DNA from 2 places in the Candidatus Clostridium radicumherbarum genome. Region 2 is predicted to be linked to the other one. Evidence: a T-box and tRNA genes for the amino acid it is inferred to sense, from the RefSeq annotation. Region 2 holds a T-box; the other holds one or more tRNA genes.
The links. The T-box of region 2 lies ahead of serS (serine--tRNA ligase). A T-box ahead of a tRNA ligase gene usually reads a tRNA of that ligase, here a tRNA-Ser.

Region 1 (5,479 bases), on a different contig from region 2:
TGCAGCAGTGCTTCTAACCTTAACCATCTCCAAGATATCTCTCCAAGATTTTCTCACAGTATCTAAGGTTAAGGTAGAGGCAGTATTTTTTTCTTCAAATTGTTCTATTTTATTAACTTCTACCTTTTTGGCACCTAAGGCAGGAGACTTTTTAACAACTTTTTCAGGTTGAGTTTCACTTAATGCAACAGCTATTTTACCGCTTTTTAAAGCTTCTTCAAGCTTATTAATCCTAGAAAGAAGTACCTCCTTAGAAGTATCATATTCAATTTTACATAACTTTATAATAGCAAGCTCTAAAAAAATTCTGCTTTGCTTGCTCCATTTTGATTGTTCTTCAGCTTCTTGAAGAATTCTTATATTTCTCATAAGCTCTTCTACTCTTATTTTTTGAGCCTGTTCTTTTAAACTCTCTATATTCTCAACAGACATATCTAATATTTCTTCTGGATTTTTACTTATTTTAGCCATCATTAAATTTCTCGTATGGCTGATCATTTCTTTAATGAAGTTATAGATATCCTTGCCGCTAAAAACTATATCATCAACAATTTTCATGGACTTTTCAACATCTTTGTCTATTACTGCATCTGTAAGCTTTAGTAAATTTTCATTAGTAACAAGTCCAAGCATATTTATTATTTCATCATATTCCACTTTGCCATTTCCCATAGAAATTGCCTGGTCTAATATACTTAATGCATCTCTCATAGCTCCATCTGACATTCTGGCAATAAGATTTAAGCTTTTATCATCTGCAAAAACTCCTTGTTCCTTAACTATCTTTCTAAGCAGTCCATAAATATCTTCACTTCTTATTCTCGTAAAATCAAACCTTTGACATCTAGAAAGTATAGTTATAGGAAGTTTTTGCGGATCTGTTGTAGCCAAAATAAAAATTGTTCTGCTTGGAGGTTCCTCTAAGGTTTTAAGAAAGGCATTAACAGCCCCGTCAGAAAGCATATGAACTTCATCCATTATATATACCTTATATTTTGCTTCCCTTGGAGGATATTGAACTTCGTCTATAATATCTCTAATATTTCCCACTCCATTATGTGAAGCAGCATCTAATTCAACAACATCTATTGAAAGTCCTGCATTTATACTTTTGCACATTTCACACTTATTACAGGGCTCTCCTTCTTGTAAATCCAAACAATTTACCGCCTTTGCCATAATCTTAGCAGTAGAGGTTTTTCCTGTTCCCCTAGTACCACATAAAAGATAGGCATGGGCAATTCTATTATTTATTATTTGATTCTTTAAGGTTGTAGTTATATTTTTCTGACCTACCACATCACTGAAATTTTTAGGTCTCCATTCTCTATATAAAGCGGTATATGCCATTTTCTCACCTCTTTGCTGACATGTGGGGGTGGTATGTGGCACAGGGACGTTTCTCGTGCCGCATGCCACTCTTAACTTATATTATACCTTAATGTGATATCCTTTAACACAATATAATCAAAAAAATAAAAAAGATGCCTTAAGAGCATCCTTTAATCTAGTTTCAATTATTATAAACCGTGCACCTCGCTTCGACTGCTAGCATATAAGCGTTATCTATACAGTTAGCTCAAACCAGGTTTCCCTACGGCACACGAAAATATTCACTTACCGCTGCTTCCTTCCGGACCTGACGGGGTTCATGAGTTTTCGTTGCGTAGGACCCGATTCTCAACGCCACTTTTATAGACCAGACCTTACACGCTAGAGCCTAAGCGAGGAATTCAACCCTGCTGTAGCGGTTTGCAGGTTACAGGGCACCGCTAGTTCCCCATCTAGCACGGAAAGTTCAACTGGCGGAGAAAGGGGGATTCGAACCCCCGGTAGAGTTTCCCCTACACACGCTTTCCAGGCGTGCTCCTTAAACCACTCGGACATCTCTCCATATACTCATGAAACTAAATTGTTTATTTGTAATCATTAAGCATTTAACCTAACGACAAGTTAGATTATACTATGTATTTTTATTTATTTCAATATATTTTTATATAATTATTAATGGAACCTTTAGCATTATTACTTAATTATTGAATAAAAATCATCCAAAGACTAATAATATTATCGTAATCTCGAGCTTTCACTGACTTTATATCAAAACAGAAGAAAAGCTTACTAAAATGAAGATAAATAGGTTTAATTTAAAAATTTAGTCTATAATACCATTTGATAAGATATTATATTCTATGTATAATAAAATTCGTCGGTTAGATAAATAAATTGCATGGGCGCATAGCTCAGCTGGGAGAGCATCTGCCTTACAAGCAGAGGGTCACAGGTTCGAGCCCTGTTGTGCCCACCATGTAACTTAATATGCTGGCATGGCTCAACGGTAGAGCAGCTGACTTGTAATCAGCAGGTTGTAGGTTCGATTCCTATTGCCAGCTCCACTTTTGGAGGAATTCCCGAGCGGCCAAAGGGGGCAGACTGTAAATCTGTTGTCAGTGACTTCGATGGTTCGAATCCATCTTCCTCCACCAAAAGATATACGTAAGTATATCTTTTTTATTTGCTCAAAACTTTATATTTATTAAGTTTAGCTAATTTATTCATATATATAAGGGGTTACAGGTTTATTTATTTTCGTAACCTTACCTTCAATAATTAATGGAAGCTTTCTATTAATCTTGCTATTCTCATTTTCCTTAAAGCTTACCACCCCTTCTACCCTTACCCATGTATCATTCTTTAAAACCTTATTACCATCAGTTTTGCACAAGATACCAATAACCTGAGAATCAGCAGCGCAGCAGTTTACTAATAGTCTAGTAATAATAAATTCATCCTTATTAAGCTTATCATCTTTTGTTACATAACCACTAATTATTATACCCTTTCCAATATGTTTTTCAAGATTTCCACTTAAATCTTCAAAATAATGAATGTAGTTTTCATCATTAAAGCTAATTACATTTCCGTTTATAACATCATCTTTGGTATGAGTATGACTTCCTATATTCTCAGTACTGCTTGAACTTACAAAAGTAATACCTTTTTTCTCTGCTATTTCAGAATTTAAGCCTCTTGGTGCAATAAATATGCCTATAACTAAAACTAAAATAAATAGTACATAGCCTTTCTTAAATTTAATTCTTGTTTTAACTGTAAATACATTGAAAATTTGCAGTATTGTAAGTTCTCCAAGGACCACTAAAGAAAAGGCGGAATACTTAGCAAGCTTAGGGTGGACAAACATTGTAATCTTGGTAGATGAAAGTAAATAATAGATGTAGAAGGTAAATACAAGCAAAATTATAAACCATATAAATTCATTAATATTAAATCTCTTCATTTTAATTTGACCCCTTTTTATAAGCAAATAAGTCTCACCAGCTCTGTTTATCTTGCAATATGTAATTATAATTTAAAAAATACATTTATAATATAGGCTGCAGCAAAACAAAATGCGAATATTAAAATTAGCTGCTTAGCAATAAAACCTTTCTTAAAAGAGTAATTTAGCATTAAGGTATTTTTAATGTCTATCATAGGTCCTAAAAGTAAAAATCCAATTATACTTCCTAAGGTAAATTGCCCAATAAAGGTACTTGCTATAAAAGCATCTGCCTCAGAACATAGTGAAACTAAAAATGCAAATAGTAGCATAACAATTATAGAATATGTAGAATTCTGACCTAAACTTAGAATCTGGTTTCTGGGCACCACTGCTTGGAAGGCAGCTGAAATGAAGGCTCCAATTATAAGAAACTTACCTATATCATAAAGTTCAGTGTTTACATGATTAAGGACTTCCATAAACCTTGAAGCTTTCTTTTTATAACTGTGATTATAGCCGCAGGAGCAGATATTTTCGTAGTCAGAATAAGAGGGCTTTAAGCAGTTTAAGTTTTCTACAGCTCCCATTATAGTGCCAATTGTAAGTGCAATAATAAAGCCTACTAGGCCTCTTATAAGTACTACATAAGGTCTTCCATGGAAGGCATAGTAAGTGGATAAAAGAACAATGGGGTTAACTATTGGCACAGAAAGCATGAAAGCTACAGCCATGTTTACTGGCACACCTTTCTTTATTAATCTTCTCCCAATGGGAATAACTGCACATTCACATATAGGAAAAACAAATCCCGATAGTGATGCCATGAGAATTCCTAAAAATTTATTTTTGGGCAGTAGTCTCGCTATGGTATTTTCAGATATAAAAACCTGAATTAGCGCTGATATTATAACTCCTAACATTACAAAAGGAAGAGCCTCAAGTATTATGCTTATAAAAATCACAGAAAAATTTTGTAAAATCTCTGCATTCAATTTTATCTACTCCTAACAGCCTTATTTGCCTGCCTGTTTTTTATTTTTATAAAAACTTTTTTTACTAGTCCTCTATCTATGATTTCTGCTTTCTTAAGTACTTCTTCTAGTTCTTTTAGATTATCATTCGTTAAAATAATAGTCCTAGGATTTAATTCCTTTAGCTTTTTTAAAATTTTGTTTTTTTCTTTAAGGGATATGTTACTACAATTATTAATCACGATAAGATTGCTGTTTATAATAAAAGGTTCTATAAGCTCCTTCATGTTATTGTAATAAACAAAGAAAGTAGAAGCTTCCAAAAGATTATAAATTATCGGTTCCCTTAAGCTTTCTACTAAAGTTCCATCCTCGAGTACATTTAAAATTTCCATCAAAAGCTTTGTTCCATTATATTCAACAATAATTCTATGAGGATTGTAGAAGTCTATCATCTGTTTTAGAAATGCTGCAGTTAGATTTTTAGAATTGTCTACTTGTCTTATAATAAGCTTTGACTTAGGTTTTTCAATTATTTTAATATCCGCATTACCAATTTCACCTTGAATTATTATAACTATTTCTCCTGATACAAGAGAATTTTCTAATAGTGCATTTATAAAGGTTGTTTTACCAGAGCCTAAAAAACCAGTTACTATTTCAATTTCTGTTTTAATATTCATAGACGCCTATATAAACAATTTTTTAAGTGCGGCTTTATTTAAATTTATTCCAATAATGCATACCCTGCCTGAAAAATCTGCTTCAGTATTTTTCTGGTTAAACTCCTCTGGTACATAGTCAAATTGAGCCCATTCACCTTTTTCAAGCTGCACTATCCCTTTTGCTCTTAAAATACTTCCATAAAGCTTTTCATTACTTATCTTGTCAAATATACTTTTTATATTTGCTAAGCTGAACCTTTTAACTGTTTCAAAACCTATGCTTTCAAAACTTAAGCTTTCACCTGGAGTTATTTTATAAGAAACCTTCGAACCAGGCTTTTTTAATAAATTTACTTCCTTATGAATTCTTTCTCTTTCATAACTCTCACTAATTTCTATAATCCTTTTCGCAGTTAAATTATCCCAAGGAGTGGTAACTACAAATGCTTCCTTATTTAAAGCATCTAGTGCTTCCTTTACTGTAACTAATTTCTCAAGCCCTACTCTTTGACTTCTGCTTAGCATTATTGTTTTGGCATTTATTATTTGATTTTTATAAA
Region 2 (5,479 bases):
TTTCCGCTTTTCATTTCATCCGATCCAGAGCCCTCAGATGCAATTGCTATACCGTCTTTCTCCATACTTTGGAACATGCTTAGCGTTTCTACAGCTTTATCACTATTTAGATTTCCTTCAAGCTTTCCATCTTTTCCTACATATTGAGTTCCATTATTCCAAAGATACATCTCAAAATCGTATGGGTCTGGTTTTCCTGAAAAGGCAAAGCCATAAACCTTTTCATTCTTATTTGTAAGTTTTTTTGCTGCATCCTTAAGATCCTGCCATGTCCAGCCATCAGTTGGATAAGAAACACCAGCCTTATCGAATAAATCCTTATTATAATAAACTACATGAGTTGTATAACCTACTGGCATTCCAAGAACCTTTCCCTTTGAGGAATTATAGTTCCATAGAGCTTCATAGAAGTTGTCCTTATAGGCTTGTCCTTCTTTTTTAATATAACTATCTAAAGGTTCAAGTGCATCCCCATATTGAGGATAATTCCACATATACATTACATCTGGAGCATCATTTGCCCCAATTCCAGCTGCAATCTTTGTATCATAGTCATTACCATAGCTCTCTAGAACTACATTTACGTCTTTGTTCTCGCTGTTAAATTTATCAACTATTTTTTGCTGAAGTGATAGTGTGTCATCAGAATCCCAAGTTGCAAACCTTATGGTAGTCTTTTCATTACTTTTTCCAGTTGTGCCAGTCTGTGCTGAATTATTACCACAGCCTGATAATAAACTTAGCGTTAAGACAGTAGTCATAACTAGTGTTAATACTTTTTTGGTTTTCATTTTTTACGTTCCCCCTTAATTTTTAAATTTGTATCCTTTAATAAATATGTATATCTCAAACTTATAAAATTAAATCTTATAAGTTTTCAAACAATTAATTCTATATACTTACTTCTAAATTAGTGGGATTATTTGAAACGTTTACTTATTATAATATTATATTACAACTGAATATAGTAAAAGTCAATTATTTTACTAAGTAAAATAATTGACTTTTACTACTAAAATGACTGTTTACAACGTTAAAATACAAATAATTTCTAAATTTGTTGTATAAACATACAATAAAGAGAAAGTATATATACTATTTTTATAGTAAAATTATCTAATTTTACTATAAAATAATTAAAGGCATCTATATGAGTTATTACTTATATATAATAAATAAGTAATAACTTATATGGATGCCTTTAGTTTAAAATATATTAAGTTAATTTTGACTTTCTATCAATTCTTTTTCCCTGATTCGTTCATCTATTATTCTCTTTAAAAATAACTTTATTAATGCAGCAACAGGTACTGCCAGCACCATACCTAAAACCCCTGCTATATCAGCTCCAATAATTATAGATATCAAAATAAATATTGGCTTTAGAGATAATTTACTGCCAAGAAGTTTTGGTTGAATAATATTAGCATCTATTTGAAGAATAATAAATAAAACTATAATCGCTATAACAACTTGACTATATTGAGCATTTAGTAATCCAAAAATTATGGTACCTGCAAAGGCAACAATTGGACCAAAATAAGGAATTAAATGACAAAGGCTTGCAAGAAAACCTATTAGAACACCAAATTTAATTCCTATAATGCCTAAAGATACACTTAAGGCTACACACATGAAAAGTACATCTAATAGTGTGCCTCTTATAAAGCCTGAAAAAATCTCATCAAAGTCATGCAAATAGCTCTTAATTATTTTTGAAGTTTTATCTGAAAACATTGCTTTTGAGAATTTATTAGCATATTGTATAAAATCATCCTTATCCAATAATAAGTAAACTGCTATGATAAGTCCAAAAACAAAATTAGAAATATATCCAGATATATTCATGGTGTTTGATGCTAGATTATCAGCAAAATTATTTAACCAAGTAATAAGTGCAGTAGAAAATTGTGCTGCATATTGTTCTAGCGCCTTGGATTCTAAATGCATGCTTTGTAACTTTCCTTCAATATTCTTTAAAGAGTCTGAGAATCCATTTATGTAACTGGTAATAATACCAATTACCCTATCAAAGTTCATATTAGAAATTTGCTTTGTAATACTAAAAATAAAGGTTCCAATTAGAAAAAATACAACTAAAATTATAAGCAGCACACAAGCAAAAACGGCAATGGTTCTATACTTCTTCTCATTTTTAAACTTTAAAAACTTTGTTTTTCTAAGCAAGATCTCAATTAATTCAACTAAAGGGTTAATAATATATGCAATAATAATTCCAACAAATACAGGAGTTAGCATTTTGCCTATATACTTAAAAGCCGTAGTTACTGCTTTTAAAATACTTTCAATTTGAAAAGTTGCCCTTGCCAATATAAAAATTATTAAGGTTGTAATTATTACATAAAGAGAGATGGTTGCGTATTTTTTATTTATTTTAAACTTAAATTTATCAAACATTATGCCCTCCGTAATTTATTAATGTTCTTTTGTAATAGTAAGGCCGATACCTTATAATTTATCTATCCTTTTTATTATACTATCATAAATTGTACTATTACAGCAATTACAATTACCCCTAACTTTATATACATCCATTATACACCCAAATGATTAGCTAAATATTTATATAAAATTTAAAAGCCTTGTTATATCAAGGCTTTACCAGCTTCTAGCCAATATTTAGACCCTAAGAGAGCCACGGAAGCCCCTGCTACCATAATATGATTCTGCTCCATTCCTTATTGTTTTACTTATTATGGTTTAATGATTTCTTTACCACCCATATACATTGCAAGTGGTTTTGGAATTGTGACTGAACCATCCGCATTTAAATTGTTTTCTAAAAATGCTATCAACATGCGCGGCGGTGCAACAACTGTATTGTTCAGTGTATGCGGTAAGTAGTTTCCCTTTTCTTTGTTTCTAACTCGAATGCCTAATCTGCGAGCCTGTGCATCACCTAAATTAGAGCAGCTTCCAACTTCAAAATATTTTTGCTGTCTAGGAGACCATGCTTCTACATCAATACTCTTTACTTTTAAATCCGCCAGGTCCCCAGAACAACATTCTAAGGTACGTACAGGAATATCTAAGGAGCGAAAAAAATCAACGGTATGCTGATATAGTTTATTGAACCACAGAGCACTTTCTTCTGTTTTGCAAAGGACGACCATTTCCTGCTTTTCAAATTGATGAATGCGATATACTCCTCGTTCTTCTATACCATGTGCCCCTACCTCTTTACGAAAGCATGGAGAATAGCTGGTTAATGTTTGAGGGAGCTGTTCTTCATCCAAAATTGTGTCAATAAATTTACCTATCATAGAATGCTCGCTTGTTCCAACCAGATATAAATCTTCACCCTCTATTTTATACATCATATTTTCCATTTCAGAAAAACTCATAACCCCGTTTACAACATTACTGCGTATCATAAAAGGTGGAATATAGTAAATGAACCCTCTATCAATCATAAAATCACGCGCATAGCTGAGAATTGCAGAATGCAGTCGTGCAATATCACCACAGAGATAATAGAACCCATTCCCACTAGTTTTTCTTGCACTGTCGAGGTCAATACCATGGAGTTTTTCCATAATATCTGTATGATATGGTACCTCAAAATCAGGTACAACAGGTTCTCCAAAACGTTCAATTTCAACATTTTCACTATCATCTTTACCTATTGGTACCGTAGGATCAATGATATTGGGAATAATCAACATTCTATCATGAATTTGAGCCTCAAGTTTATTTTCCAACATTTCTAATTCCGTAAGCTCCTCAGCAATAGCTGCAATCTTAACCTTGACTTGCGCAGCCTCTTCCTTAAGCCCTTTGGACATCAAAATGCCAATTTCTTTACTAATTAAATTCCGTTGATTTCTAAGAGCATCCCCTCTTGACTTTGCATCTCGATATTCCTCATCGAGCTTAATCACTTCATCAACCATTGTTAACTTTTGTTCTTGAAATTTCTTCTTAATATTGTCTTTTACAACCTCTGGATTTGTGCGTAAAAATTTGATATCTAACATATTTTCCTCCTTAATTAAGTGCGTTTTTATCACTATTTATTTAGAAAAATAAAAATCCCTCCGTCCCATATAAATAATATGGGACGGAAGGATTCCGCGTTGCCACCCAAATTGTCAGCTAGTTTGCCAACCACTCGAAGGTGCTATAAAGGGCGCTACCCTACGGCTCATCACCGACAGCTACAAAAGTGGAAGGCTTAACCTCTCACCGGTTCACACCAACCACCGGCTCTCTGTAGAGATTCATAAACTATAGCTTTTATCATCACTGTAATACAATATTTTATTATACTTATTATAAACAGTTTATTAGAGGTTTACAAGTGAAAAATTTATTTTCTAACAAACCTATAAATTCTTAAAATACAGCACAAATCCGAACCTTATCCAGCAATTAGGTTCGGATTATCATAGTTTGGTCTGGGTAACAAGATTTGAACTTGCGACCTCTAGAACCCCATTCTAGCGCGCTACCATCTGCGCCATACCCAGATATTAAAGTAATATTTTCGTTGTTTAACAAAATATATTATAAACTGCTTACTAAAAAATTTCAATACTTTTGGCATAATTACTCTTATTTAGCTGTAATCTACTTTAAATTACCAATCTTATCAAAGGGATAGACTCTATAAATTGCTTTTCCCTCTACTTGATCAATATCTATAAGGCCAAACTTCCTGCTATCTTTACTAACTGGTCTGTTATCACCCAAAACAAATAATTTGTTATGTCCAACTTTAGCAGGAAGTTTAAAATCTCCATTTAAAGTTTTTCCCTTAACATATGATTCTTCAAGTTTATTACCATTTATGTAGACATATCCATCCTTAATATCAATTTCATCGCCTTCAATACCGATTACCCTTTTTACTAATCTATTATGTGATTCAGTTACTTCCTTTACACCATTAAATAGAGATACCATACTATTTATATTTCTTAATGTGTCATCAATAACAGTTCCTTTTTCTTCATTTTCAAGAAATATAATAATATCTCCCCGTTTAGGTTCTGAAAAGTTATAACTCAATTTATCTACTATCAATTGCTGATTTGTGAACAATGTATTTTCCATAGAACTTTGTTGTACTTGAACTTTAGCAAAAACCTTGCTATTAAGTAAAGTTACAATAAAAAATGCTCCTAAAATTGTAAAAAACCAGCTTCTAATTTCTTTTATAACCTTTTTCTTATCCTGCACGTTCACACCTCCATAAAATCATATAAATTGTCTATTTATATAATTATATATCATATAATTCCAAATATTCAAATATATTTAAAACTCATTTAATCAGCAATAGAAAAGAGAGCAAGCTGCTCTCTTGAATTTATTGGTTAAACTATAAAGAAATTGTTTCTGTTACTTGAATATATTTTTAGTAGTTTAATTCTACCCAGAAATTTGTTATATTACTAATCTATCCAGGATATAAATCCATGTTATTTAAATTTATCAGGAAATTGTTTTACAACTC

Region 1: it encodes a tRNA-Ser, which carries the amino acid that the T-box ahead of serS (serine--tRNA ligase) is inferred to sense. The anticodon was not compared.

What each region holds. Positions count from the first base shown of each region.
Region 1 covers NZ_JBJHZY010000003.1:67,086-72,564, reverse strand. Annotated here, with positions in the region: gene dnaX (DNA polymerase III subunit gamma/tau) at 1-1,350, opposite strand, end outside; RNA gene ffs (signal recognition particle sRNA large type) at 1,528-1,793, opposite strand; tRNA gene ACJDUH_RS14110 (tRNA-Ser) at 1,804-1,893, opposite strand; tRNA gene ACJDUH_RS14105 (tRNA-Val) at 2,233-2,308, shown strand; tRNA gene ACJDUH_RS14100 (tRNA-Thr) at 2,322-2,396, shown strand; tRNA gene ACJDUH_RS14095 (tRNA-Tyr) at 2,402-2,486, shown strand; gene ACJDUH_RS14090 (TIGR03943 family putative permease subunit) at 2,552-3,298, opposite strand; gene ACJDUH_RS14085 (permease) at 3,364-4,275, opposite strand; gene ACJDUH_RS14080 (GTP-binding protein) at 4,278-4,937, opposite strand; gene ACJDUH_RS14075 (CobW family GTP-binding protein) at 4,944-5,479, opposite strand, start outside.
Region 2 covers NZ_JBJHZY010000001.1:1,774,515-1,779,993, reverse strand. Annotated here, with positions in the region: gene ACJDUH_RS08560 (ABC transporter substrate-binding protein) at 1-791, opposite strand, end outside; gene ACJDUH_RS08555 (AI-2E family transporter) at 1,222-2,418, opposite strand; gene serS (serine--tRNA ligase) at 2,715-3,998, opposite strand; T-box leader at 4,075-4,273, opposite strand; tRNA gene ACJDUH_RS08545 (tRNA-Pro) at 4,415-4,490, opposite strand; gene lepB (signal peptidase I) at 4,591-5,202, opposite strand; gene ACJDUH_RS08535 (glycosyltransferase) at 5,445-5,479, opposite strand, start outside.